Linked DNA regions of Granulosicoccus antarcticus IMCC3135. The protein of the gene in region 1 interacts with the protein of each later gene in a pairwise test. Links are inferred from orthologs where the notes say so. Each region holds a gene or a part of one and is shown in the gene's direction. Other genes may lie near its edges.

Evidence for each region.
Region 2: the proteins of ligA (region 1) and leuS interact in binary tests that used the Escherichia coli proteins (3 or more experiments, as listed by UniProt). The link is inferred for Granulosicoccus antarcticus IMCC3135 from one-to-one orthologs.

Annotation. Positions count from the first base shown.
Region 1 is NZ_CP018632.1:5,472,866-5,478,974, reverse strand. Bases 2,967-5,947 are described here. They hold ligA (NAD-dependent DNA ligase LigA), read left to right. Parts: upstream 2,967-3,427; coding sequence 3,428-5,467; downstream 5,468-5,947. Other genes in these bases: dapB (4-hydroxy-tetrahydrodipicolinate reductase), read left to right, coding at 5,475-5,947; zipA (cell division protein ZipA), read left to right, coding at 2,967-3,424. In the rest of the region: chromosome segregation protein SMC, read left to right, coding at 1-2,373; more of zipA, read left to right, coding at 2,450-2,966; more of dapB, read left to right, coding at 5,948-6,109. UniProt on the Escherichia coli protein: DNA ligase that catalyzes the formation of phosphodiester linkages between 5'-phosphoryl and 3'-hydroxyl groups in double-stranded DNA using NAD as a coenzyme and as the energy source for the reaction.
Region 2 is NZ_CP018632.1:1,890,393-1,894,896, forward strand. The notes cover bases 114-3,271. They hold leuS (leucine--tRNA ligase), read left to right. Parts: upstream 114-443; coding sequence 444-3,071; downstream 3,072-3,271. Other genes in these bases: IMCC3135_RS08070 (4'-phosphopantetheinyl transferase family protein), read left to right, coding at 114-322; IMCC3135_RS08080 (DMT family transporter), read left to right, coding at 3,171-3,271. Also shown: more of IMCC3135_RS08070, read left to right, coding at 1-113; more of IMCC3135_RS08080, read left to right, coding at 3,272-4,091; zwf (glucose-6-phosphate dehydrogenase), read right to left, coding at 4,245-4,504.

The DNA of each region.
Region 1 (6,109 bases):
TGGCAGACGCGCAACGATACCTTCAACCGTCGTTTTTCAGATGTTTCGCAGACCGCGCAGGTTGAACGCTCTCGTATCGAACAATTCGAGCGCAGCCTGGCCAATGCCGACACGCGTCTGAACCGACTGCGTGAAGAGCGCCAGAGTCTGGATCTGACACCGTTTCACGAAAAAATCGAGATGGCTCTCGAGCAGCAGATGGAAGCCAGTGAAGAGGAGGAGCGGCTGCAGGAATCCCTGAGCCACGCCAGTGAGAAGCAACAGATACAAAAGGAGTCGATTCGGCAGCGCTCCGAGCAACTGGATCAGGCGCGTTCTCGTGTGCAATCAGGTCTGGGGCGTCTGGCCTCATTGGAAGCGTTGCAACAGGCAGCCCTGGAGCCGGACAGCAACGTCAAGGACAGTTGGCTGCATACTCATGATTTACAGGATCTGCCGCGCCTTGCCCAGTCCATTACGGCTGACGCGGGTTGGGAGCGCGCGGTGGAGCTGGTTCTCGGGCCTCATCTGGAGGCTGTTTGTGTTGATGGCGATCAAATTATCGAACGTTGTTTACAGGATATGCCAGCGGCCCAGCTGACCTTGGTGAACGCTGCCGCCAATGATGGCGGCACACCGGCAAGCAGCATGCTCGCAAGTAAAGTTCAGGGCTCTGTGCCTTTATCGGATCTGCTGGCCGGCATTCACGCGGCGCAAGATCTGAACGAGGCGCTGCGTATACGGGCCAGCCTGGGGCCGGGTGAAACTGTCGTGACACCTGATGGGCTCTGGATGGGTGCCTCCTGGCTCAGAGTGGCACGAGGCGAAGCGCAAGACAGCGTACTGCTGCGGGCTACTGAAATTACCGAGTTGAAGGCCGAGCTGGCAGAGCTGGACATACGAGCCGCACAGCTCACTGACGAACTGGCAGAGCTCAGTCAGCAGCAGGATGAACTGGAAACCCGTCGTGAAACGCAGTTGCATGCTTTCAATGATGCTGTCAGAAACCATTCACAGGTCAGTTCTGCCATCGCCGCTGATCGACAGCGTCTGGAGCAAGGCGAGCGACGCACCCGGACTCTGGATGAAGAGTTGGCCGAGATCGAGCAGGCTCGGGAGCAAGAGGTGTTGCAGCTGGAAGATGCTGCGGAGCGCAAGCTGGAGGCGGTTGAGCAGCTGGAAGAGCTGGAGCAGGAAAAGGCTCGAATCAGCGAAGAGCACGAACTGCTGCGTGCCACCTTGAGCCAGGCCCGTGAACAGCGAGATGCTGATCGTGACGCAGGTCAGGAACTGGCCATTCGCGTGGAGTCCATGCGCAGTGCCCGGGTTGCGACTGAAAAGAATCTGACGCGCATGCAGGAGCGGATTCGTCAGCTGAGCGAGCGGCAGAGCGCGCTCAACTCGATGTTGACCAGTGAGGATGATGGTGAAGATCCATTAGTCGCGCTGGAAGCCGGGTTGCAGCAGCATCTGGCCGGTAAGCTGGCAAGCGATAACGCGATGCGTACAGCACGTGAACAACTGGACAGTATCGAGCATCGACTGCGCGAACATGAACAGGCTCGGCAACGGCACGATACCAGGGCGCAGAGCATGCGCGAAAAAGTGCAGAGCGAGCGTATGGCCGCGCAGGAAGTGCTGGTACGACTCAAAACTCTGGATGAGCAACTGGCCGAACATGACTATAAGGTCATGGACATACTGGAGAGTTTGACAGAAGAGGCCAATATTCAGGATTGGGCAACCGAACTGGAACGGCTTGAGCGGCAGATTCAGCGCCTCGGGCCCATTAATCTGGCGGCCATTGATGAACTGGCGGAACAGAGTGAGCGCAAGCAATATCTGGACGATCAACACCAGGATGTCACAGAAGCGCTGGCGACCCTGGAGCGGGCCATCGCCAAGATCGACCGCGAAACCCGTTCACGCTTCAAGGATACATTCGACAAGGTCAATGCCAAGGTGGAGGAATTCTTCCCTCGTCTCTTCGGAGGTGGGCATGGTTCACTACAAATGACCGGCGATGACCTGCTGAGTACCGGTGTGAGTGTTAATGCACAGCCTCCTGGTAAAAGAGTAAGTAACATTCAGTTACTGTCTGGTGGAGAGAAGGCTTTGACAGCTGTTGCCCTGGTTTTTGCCTTCTTCGAGCTTAATCCTTCGCCGTTTTGCATGCTGGATGAGGTCGATGCACCACTGGATGATGCGAACGTGGGTAGATTTTGTGAACTGGTCAAAGAAATGTCAGAGCGTGTACAATTTATATTCATCACCCATAACAAAGTAACTATGGAGATGGCGCAGCAATTAATGGGCGTCACCATGAACGAGCCGGGCGTCTCACGTCTGGTAACGGTTGATGTACATGAAGCGGCCGAGATGGTTGGTGCCTGATGGCACTGTCATCTGCGCTTCGTGAATATCTGAATCTCTATAAGTTGTCACACCTTTTCCGACCGAGGTAATGCCTGTGGAAAATCTACGCTGGATCCTGATAGCTGCAGGCGTCGCCATATTGGTGCTTCTGTATTTCTCTGGCAAACCGAAACGCCAGAATGTTGGCTCGCGCAGTCGCGGCTTCCGGGCAGACGACAGTGACCTGGGCATGGACATGGGCGCGCATGCTGGCATGCAACAGGATCGCAATGACGATCATGATCCTTTGCTTGGCGATTCTGCACTGGATGATGCCTACCCGGGCTTTCAGGAGACAGACGATTTTGCACGGCCGGGTACAACCGCTGGTGGGCAGTCCGGCGGAGCTGCTCTGGGCGGTATGCCGCCCAGCGGTATGCCGCCCAACGACTTCAGTCATGGTCCGGCACCTGATTATGACTATGAGTTCGAGGGATTGAATGCGACGGGTAGTCAGGGCGAAGGTGCCTTGTCCGGCTTCAGTAGCTTTACCCAGAAATTTGAAGCCTTCGGCGAACTGCTGTCACCCAAGCGACGCAAGTTGGTTGCGCAATCGGAGCCTGCAGATCTGGATGAGCTGACGGTTGATGATCCGAAGTATGCCAACAAGATCGTGATGCTGCATGTGGTCGCACCACCCGAATCTCTGCTGGTGGGTGATCATTTGCTGGATGTCTTCGAACGTCGTGGCTACCACTATGGCGATATGAATATCTTCCATTCGATGCACGAGGGCACCACCGTGTTTTCGGTTGCCAAGATGATCGAACCAGGCTTTTTTGATATCAATGACATGGGCAGTTTCGAGACGCCGGGAATTACCATGATTCTGCAATTGCCAGGACCGGTTCCTGCTGATGTTGCCTTTGAAGTGCTCGTCAGTGAAGCCTATGAAATGGCCAGAGAGTTGGGTGGTTCAGTGCTGGACGAGCAGCACAGCACCTTGACAAAGCAGACCGTGCAGCACTTGCGTGAAGGCATCTATGAGTACATGCATCGGCAAAAGTACTTCGGAACTGTTCCGTCCTGATCGGTGAAGGCTCCGCTTGAACGTGCAGCACAACTGCACACATTGCTTCACGACCATTCGCATCGTTATTATGTGCTGGATGATCCATCAATAAGCGATGCGGAATACGATTCGCTGTTTCGCGAGCTGCAGCAGCTGGAAGAGGCACACCCTGAACTTCTGAGTCCTGATTCTCCGACTCAGCGAGTCGGTTCGCCGCCGCTGGAAGGTTTTGATACGGTCAGGCATGCGGTGCCTATGCTGTCGTTGGGCAATGCCTTCTCCCGCGAAGAGCTCAATGAGTTCGATCGCCGGGTGCGTGAGCGCTTGGAATGCGACGAGCAGCTGATTACCTATGCCGCGGAGCCCAAACTGGATGGCCTGGCCATCAGTCTGCGCTATGAAAATGGTGTTTTCGTTCAAGGCGCTACCCGCGGCGATGGGCAAAGCGGCGAGAACGTCACCGAAAATCTTCGCACTATCGAGATGATTCCACTGCGTCTGCGCTCGGACAAGTATCCGCCACCTGCGGTGTTCGAGGCGCGCGGTGAAGTGTTCATGTCACACAGTGCCTTCAAGGCCCTGAACGAGAGCATGACAGAGGCAGGCAAGCCTGCATTTGTCAATCCACGCAACGCCGCTGCCGGCAGTCTTCGTCAGCTGGATTCGCGCAAGACTGCCAGTCGCCGACTGTCCATCAACCTGTATGGCTTGGGTGAGGTGCAGGGGATGGATAGTCCCGCAAGCCAGATGGGAGCGTTGGACTTGCTGCGCGATTTCGGATTTCCGATCAATCGCGAAATAACACTGTGCGAGGGCATTGATGCCTGCTTTGATTTCTATGAATCGATTCAGCTGCGTCGCCCTGATCTGGGCTATGAGATCGATGGCGTGGTGTTCAAGGTGGACAGTCTGATACAGCAACGTGAGCTGGGATTCGTATCGCGTGCTCCGCGCTGGGCTATTGCTCAGAAATTTCCGGCAGAAGAGGCGTTGACGACCATCGACAGTGTGGAGTTTCAGGTTGGCCGCACAGGCGCACTGACGCCGGTGGCCAGGCTTGTGCCAGTCTTTGTCGGTGGTGTCACGGTCAGCAATGCCACTTTGCATAACATGGATGAGATTGCCCGCAAGGACATTCGGCTCAACGATACAGTCGTGGTACGTCGCGCCGGGGACGTTATCCCGGAGGTCGCCAGAGTCATTGTCGAAAAACGTATCGTCGACAAAGATGATCCTGAAGCCAACATGATCGTGTTGCCTTCAGAATGTCCCATCTGCGGATCACCGGTGATCAATACTGCAACCGAGGTCAAGGCTCGCTGCTCTGGTGGTTTGCAATGTGCGGCTCAAAGGCGCGAAGCCATCAAGCATTTTGCTTCCCGGCGTGCCATGGATGTTGATGGTCTGGGGGACAAGCTTGTAGAGCAGCTGGCCGATGCCGGCTTGATTGAGACAGTTGCCGATCTCTATCGACTAACGGCCACACAACTGCAGTCCCTGCCCAGAATGGGCGAGAAGTCAGCCAGTAATCTGATCAAGTCAATTGACGTTTCTCGTCACACGACGCTGGCGCGCTTTCTATTTGCGCTGGGTATCCGAGATATCGGTGAGTCTGGTGCTGCCCTGCTGGCGGGGCATTTCGGCTCGCTGGAAGCGGTTATCGATGCCAGTGATGAGCAGCTGACCAGCATTGATGACATCGGACCCATTGCGGCCAGTAGCATCCGTACGTTTTTTGCCAACCCGGATAACAGGGCTGTTGTTGACGCCTTGCTAGCGTGCGGTATTCAGTTTCCCACGACAGAATCAGTTGCCGTAGATACCGTGCTGGCAGGTAATACCTATGTATTGACCGGTACTTTGCATACCTTCTCGCGGGACGATGCCAAGCAACACTTGCAGCGCCTGGGTGCGAAGGTCAGTAGTAGTGTTTCGGGCAAAACGACGGCTGTCTTTGCAGGCGATGCGCCCGGTTCAAAAGTGACCAAGGCGGAGTCCCTTGGTGTGCCCGTCCTTGATGAAGCGGCTTTGCTGGAACTCATCGGTCCTCTGGAATCCTAGAAAAATAATGATCTCTCTATCAGTCAACGGCGCTGCCGGTCGCATGGGGCGTCAACTGCTGACAGCTATTGCTGAACGCGAAGGTGCCAGAGTCGGGGCCGCTGCCGATGCGCCAGGACAGGCTTGCATTGGCCTGGATACCAGTGTGTTGTCGGGTGGCGATGCCAGTGGTGTCAGTGTTGTCGATAATGTTCAGGCGCTGGAACGCGGCGGTGATGTGATCATCGATTTCACGGCACCGGTCGTTTCTCTGGCTCTGCTGGATGCACTTGAGGATGATTCCACTCGTGTTGTCATAGGCACAACCGGCTTTTCAGCTGAACAGCTGGAACGGCTGCACGAGCATGCGAGCAGGCGCGCTATCCTGTTTGCTCCCAACTACAGCGTCGGTGTCACCGTCACACTGAAATTGTTGGAGCAGGCTGCACGTGCTCTTGGCGATGACTATGATGTGGAAATAATCGAAGCGCATCATCGGCACAAGGTGGATGCGCCCTCAGGTACCGCCATCCGGATGGGTGAAGTGGTTGCCGATGCGCTGGGCCGGGATCTGGCCAGTTGTGCTGTTTACGGTCGGGAAGGAATTACCGGTGCACGCGAAAGCCAGACTATCGGTTTTGAGACCATTCGTGCGGGAGATAT
Region 2 (4,504 bases), 3.6 Mb from region 1 along the record:
TATCCAGCCTCTTGAGGCGGGTGTGATCAAGGTGGTTGCCACTGCCAGTGAGCAGACTGAACTGGCCATGCAAGGTGCTAAACGCTGGCAAGCAACGGCATTGTTCAGTCTCAAGGAAAGTGTTTACAAATGTCTGAGGCCTTCTTACGGTCGTTTTATCGGCTTCAAGGAGGTGGAGATCTGTGACATCGTCAGTGGCAAGCCGCATCTGAGCTTCTGTAACGAGGAACTCAGCAAGCATTTTCGCGAATCCGAGGTGCAATTGCGCATGGCAGTTACCTCGGACTACGTACTCTCGCTGGCCTGGTTGAGGAACCACTGAGCGAAAGCTGGCGTCGCGTAATCACTCCTGTGCAGGTGCTTGGGTGGAAAGTGGTGGTGCCTGCTGTATATTAAGGGCTTGCGCTAATCCCCACATTCTTACTATCTACCGAAGGCATCTCATGCAGGACCAATACGATTTTCGCCGCACGGAAACTGACGTGCAGGCTGTCTGGACGTCTAACGATGCGTTTCAGGTCACCGAAGATACCGACCGGCCCAAATACTACTGCCTATGCATGTTTCCCTACCCCAGTGGCAGTCTGCATATGGGGCATGTCCGTAATTACACCATTGGCGATGTGATTTCGCGCTACAAGCGCATGCAGGGATTCAACGTGCTGCAGCCTATGGGCTGGGATGCTTTTGGCTTGCCAGCCGAGAACGCGGCTATCAAGAACAATACAGCGCCCGCCAAATGGACCTATTCCAACATTGAAGAAATGCGGGAACAGTTACAAAAGCTGGGCATCGCTTATGACTGGTCTCGTGAGCTGGCTACCTGCAAGCCTGGATACTATCGTTGGGAGCAGTGGTTTTTCACGCAGCTGGTGAAAAAGGGACTGGCTTACAAGAAAATGGCGGTGGTCAATTGGGATCCCGTGGAAGGTACGGTGCTGGCTAACGAGCAGGTCGATTCGAATGGCTGCGGCTGGCGCTCAGGTGCCAAAGTGGAGCGACGTGAAATACCTCAGTGGTTCCTGAAGATCACCCAATACGCAGAAGAGTTGCTCGAAGAGACCGACAAGCTGGAAGGCTGGCCAGAAGCGGTACGGGCACAGCAGAAGAACTGGATTGGACGCTCTGAAGGGGTCGAGTTCGAATTTGCTCTGGCGGGACGTGGTGATGCACCTCTGGATATTACCGAAGACGGTATGGCAGATGCGATTCGCGTTTATACAACACGTCCGGATACAGTGGCAGGCGTCACTTATATGGCTGTTGCAGCCGAGCATCCCGTGGCCAGAGCAATGGGTAAACGCAACTCTGAAGTCGCTGATTTCATTGCCGAATGTACGAGTACAGGTACGTCAGAAGCCGCCATGGAAACCATGGAGAAACGTGGTGTGCCCTTGGGTATCGAAGCTATCAACCCGGTATCCGGGGAGCGGGTGCCTGTCTATGTCGCCAATTTCGTCCTGATGACCTATGGCACAGGTGCCGTCATGTCTGTGCCTGGGCACGACCAGCGTGACTGGGACTTTGCCACCAAGTATGGTTTGCGTATCAAGCAGGTTGTGCAATCCACCGTCAACCCGGTTGATGTGTCCGAAGGCCCGTTCACGGACAAGGAAAACACGGTAACGATCAACTCCGGTGACTTCGACGGGCTTGACTACGAGGCCGCTTTCGCAGCCACAGCGGATCATCTGGTCAAGCTGGCAAAGGGTGAGCGCAAGGTCAATTACCGCCTGCGTGACTGGGGTATATCCCGGCAGCGTTACTGGGGCTGCCCGATTCCGATCATCTATGATGAAGAGGGCAACGTCCATGTCGTTCCCGAAGAAGACCTGCCGGTTCGTCTGCCTGAAAACGTAGCCTTTTCAGGAGTCACATCCCCGATCAAGGAAGATCCTGACTTCATCAATACGACAGTCCCCGGCACCGACAAACCCGGACGCCGCGAAACCGATACATTCGATACCTTCTTCGAATCCAGTTGGTACTACGCACGCTTCTGCTCACCAGATGCCGCGAAAATGCTGGACGAGCGCGCCAACTACTGGTTGCCGGTCGATCAGTATATTGGTGGTGTCGAGCATGCGGTCATGCACCTGTTGTATGCGCGCTTCTTTCACAAGTTGATGCGTGATGCAGGTCTTGTTGTTTCGAATGAGCCGTTCACCCGACTGTTGACACAAGGCATGGTGGTGGCTGAGTCCTTCTACCGGACAGAAGACAGTGGCAAGGCCGAGTACTTCAATCGCAAGGAACTGGATATCAGCTACGACGACAAGGGTCGTATCGATGGCGCCATATTGAAGTCTGATGGACAGCCGGTGACGGTGGGTCGCATTGAGAAAATGTCGAAGTCCAAGAATAACGGGGTGGACCCTCTGGAGATGATCGATCGCTATGGTGCTGACACCATGCGTTTGTTTTCCATGAGCGATACACCTCCACACCAATCGCTGGAATGGAAGGAAGGTGGCGTAGAAGGCATGCATCGCTTTCTCAAGCGCGTCTGGCGGGAAGTCAGCGTATTGGATAGCAGTTTCATACAGGCGACGCTGAACGTTGAAGAATTGAACGACGAACAGAAGGCTCTGCGGCGCAAGACTCACGAAACGATTGCCAAGGTGACAGACGACATTGAGCGACGCATGACGTTCAACACCGCCATTGCTTCAATGATGGAGTTGTTCAATGAAGTCACACGCTTCTCTGATCGAAGCGAGTCTGGCAAGGCCGTCGTGTTTGAAGCCTGCAGTGCGCTGGTACGCTTGCTCAGTCCTTTCGTACCGCATATCACACACGAGTTGTGGCAGGGAATGGGTTATACGACAGCTCTGATCAACGAAGCCTGGCCTGAAACAGATGAGGATGCACTGACGCGCAATGAGCTGGAGCTGGTCGTTCAGGTCAATGGCAAGCGCCGATCATCCATTACGGTGGCAGCCGATGCATCCCGTGAGGACTGTGAGGCAACGGCTCGGGCAGATGCTGACGTGCAACGGCATGTTGATGGTTTGACGATCCGCAAGGTCATCGTGGTACCGGGTCGTCTGGTTAATATCGTGGCCAACTGATATTCAGGTCCGTACAAGTGTCGGCATCCTTGCTTGAAGGCTGCCGACATTAATCTGGCCGGTTCACGGCTGCTGTAATCCCTTGAAGATGGCTCATACATGACCGCGCTCGCAAGACGTGCTTTTCAGGGCGTTGTCGATAATGCCTACCTGCTACTGATTCTTGCCCCACTGATGTGGGGTGGCAATGCCGTTGCAGGTCGACTTGCCACTCTGGATTGGCAACCGTTCACCCTGACCAGTGCTCGGTGGTTGTGTGCTGTTATCTATCTGCTGCCATTTGCTATCGGGCCATTGAAGCGGGACTGGCCAATACTGAAGAGCAACTTGTGGTTGCTGTTCATGTTGGGTGGGTTCGGTATGGCCATGTTCAATCTGTTCATGTACTGGGCTCTGAGCTACACCACGGCAATCAACGTCAGTATCGAGCAAGCCTCGATGCCCATGCTGATCATGCTGGCCAACTTCATCTTTCTCTCGCAGCGAGTTCGATGGCTGCAGATAATGGGGTTGTTACTGACACTGTTCGGCGTACTCGTAACTGCCACAGCAGGAGAGCCGGGTCGTTTTCTGTCCGAAGGTCTCAATCGCGGCGACGCCATCATGCTGGTAGGTTGTCTCTTCTATGCTGGCTATACTTTCGGGTTACGCTGGCGTCCTGCTATCCACTGGATGAGTTTCATGTGGGTGATATCACTCAGTGCCTTCACCATCACGATACCCTTCGCCGCCTGGGAGCTGGCCCAGGTGGGATTCACCATGCCGAGTCTTGGTGGCTGGGGCGTGTTGGTTTACGTCATTATTTTCCCGACACTCATTAGCCAGTTAGCGTTCGCGCGCGGCGTGGAATTGATTGGCGGTAATCGTGCCGGGCTATTCGTGAACCTGGTGCCTATCTTTGGTTCGATACTGGCCGTGCTGATTCTGAAAGAACAGTTTCAATGGTTTCACCTGGTTGGGCTGATTCTCGTACTGGCAGGAATCACGCTGGCCGAGAAGGCGGCGGTGAAGACGGCGTAGATAAAACACTTCTGATGCGTCGTTCTGAGCCCGTCTGAGACTAGGAAGAGGGCGTGGCACTGAAGCTTGCGTGCCGTTTACGCCCATCGGCCCCAATCTGCTGACCAGTTACCTGACATCCTTACCGATAGATGGCAGGTGCTGGCTTGTTGATCAGTCTCGCCAGTTGCGCTCGAAAGGCAGGCGCCAGGCACGTGGACCAATCAGCTGGTGAATGGCATTGGGTCCCCAGGATCCCGGTGAATACCGATTCACGGGCGGTGGATTCTCGAGTAATGGCGATGATAGTTCCCACAGGCGTTCGATACCTCGCGAAGTCGTAAACAGGGTGTGATCGCCGCGCATCGCATCCAGAATAAGACGCTCATAGGCCTCCAGTACCTCGCCGACGTTCCTTGTTTCATCCATGCCGA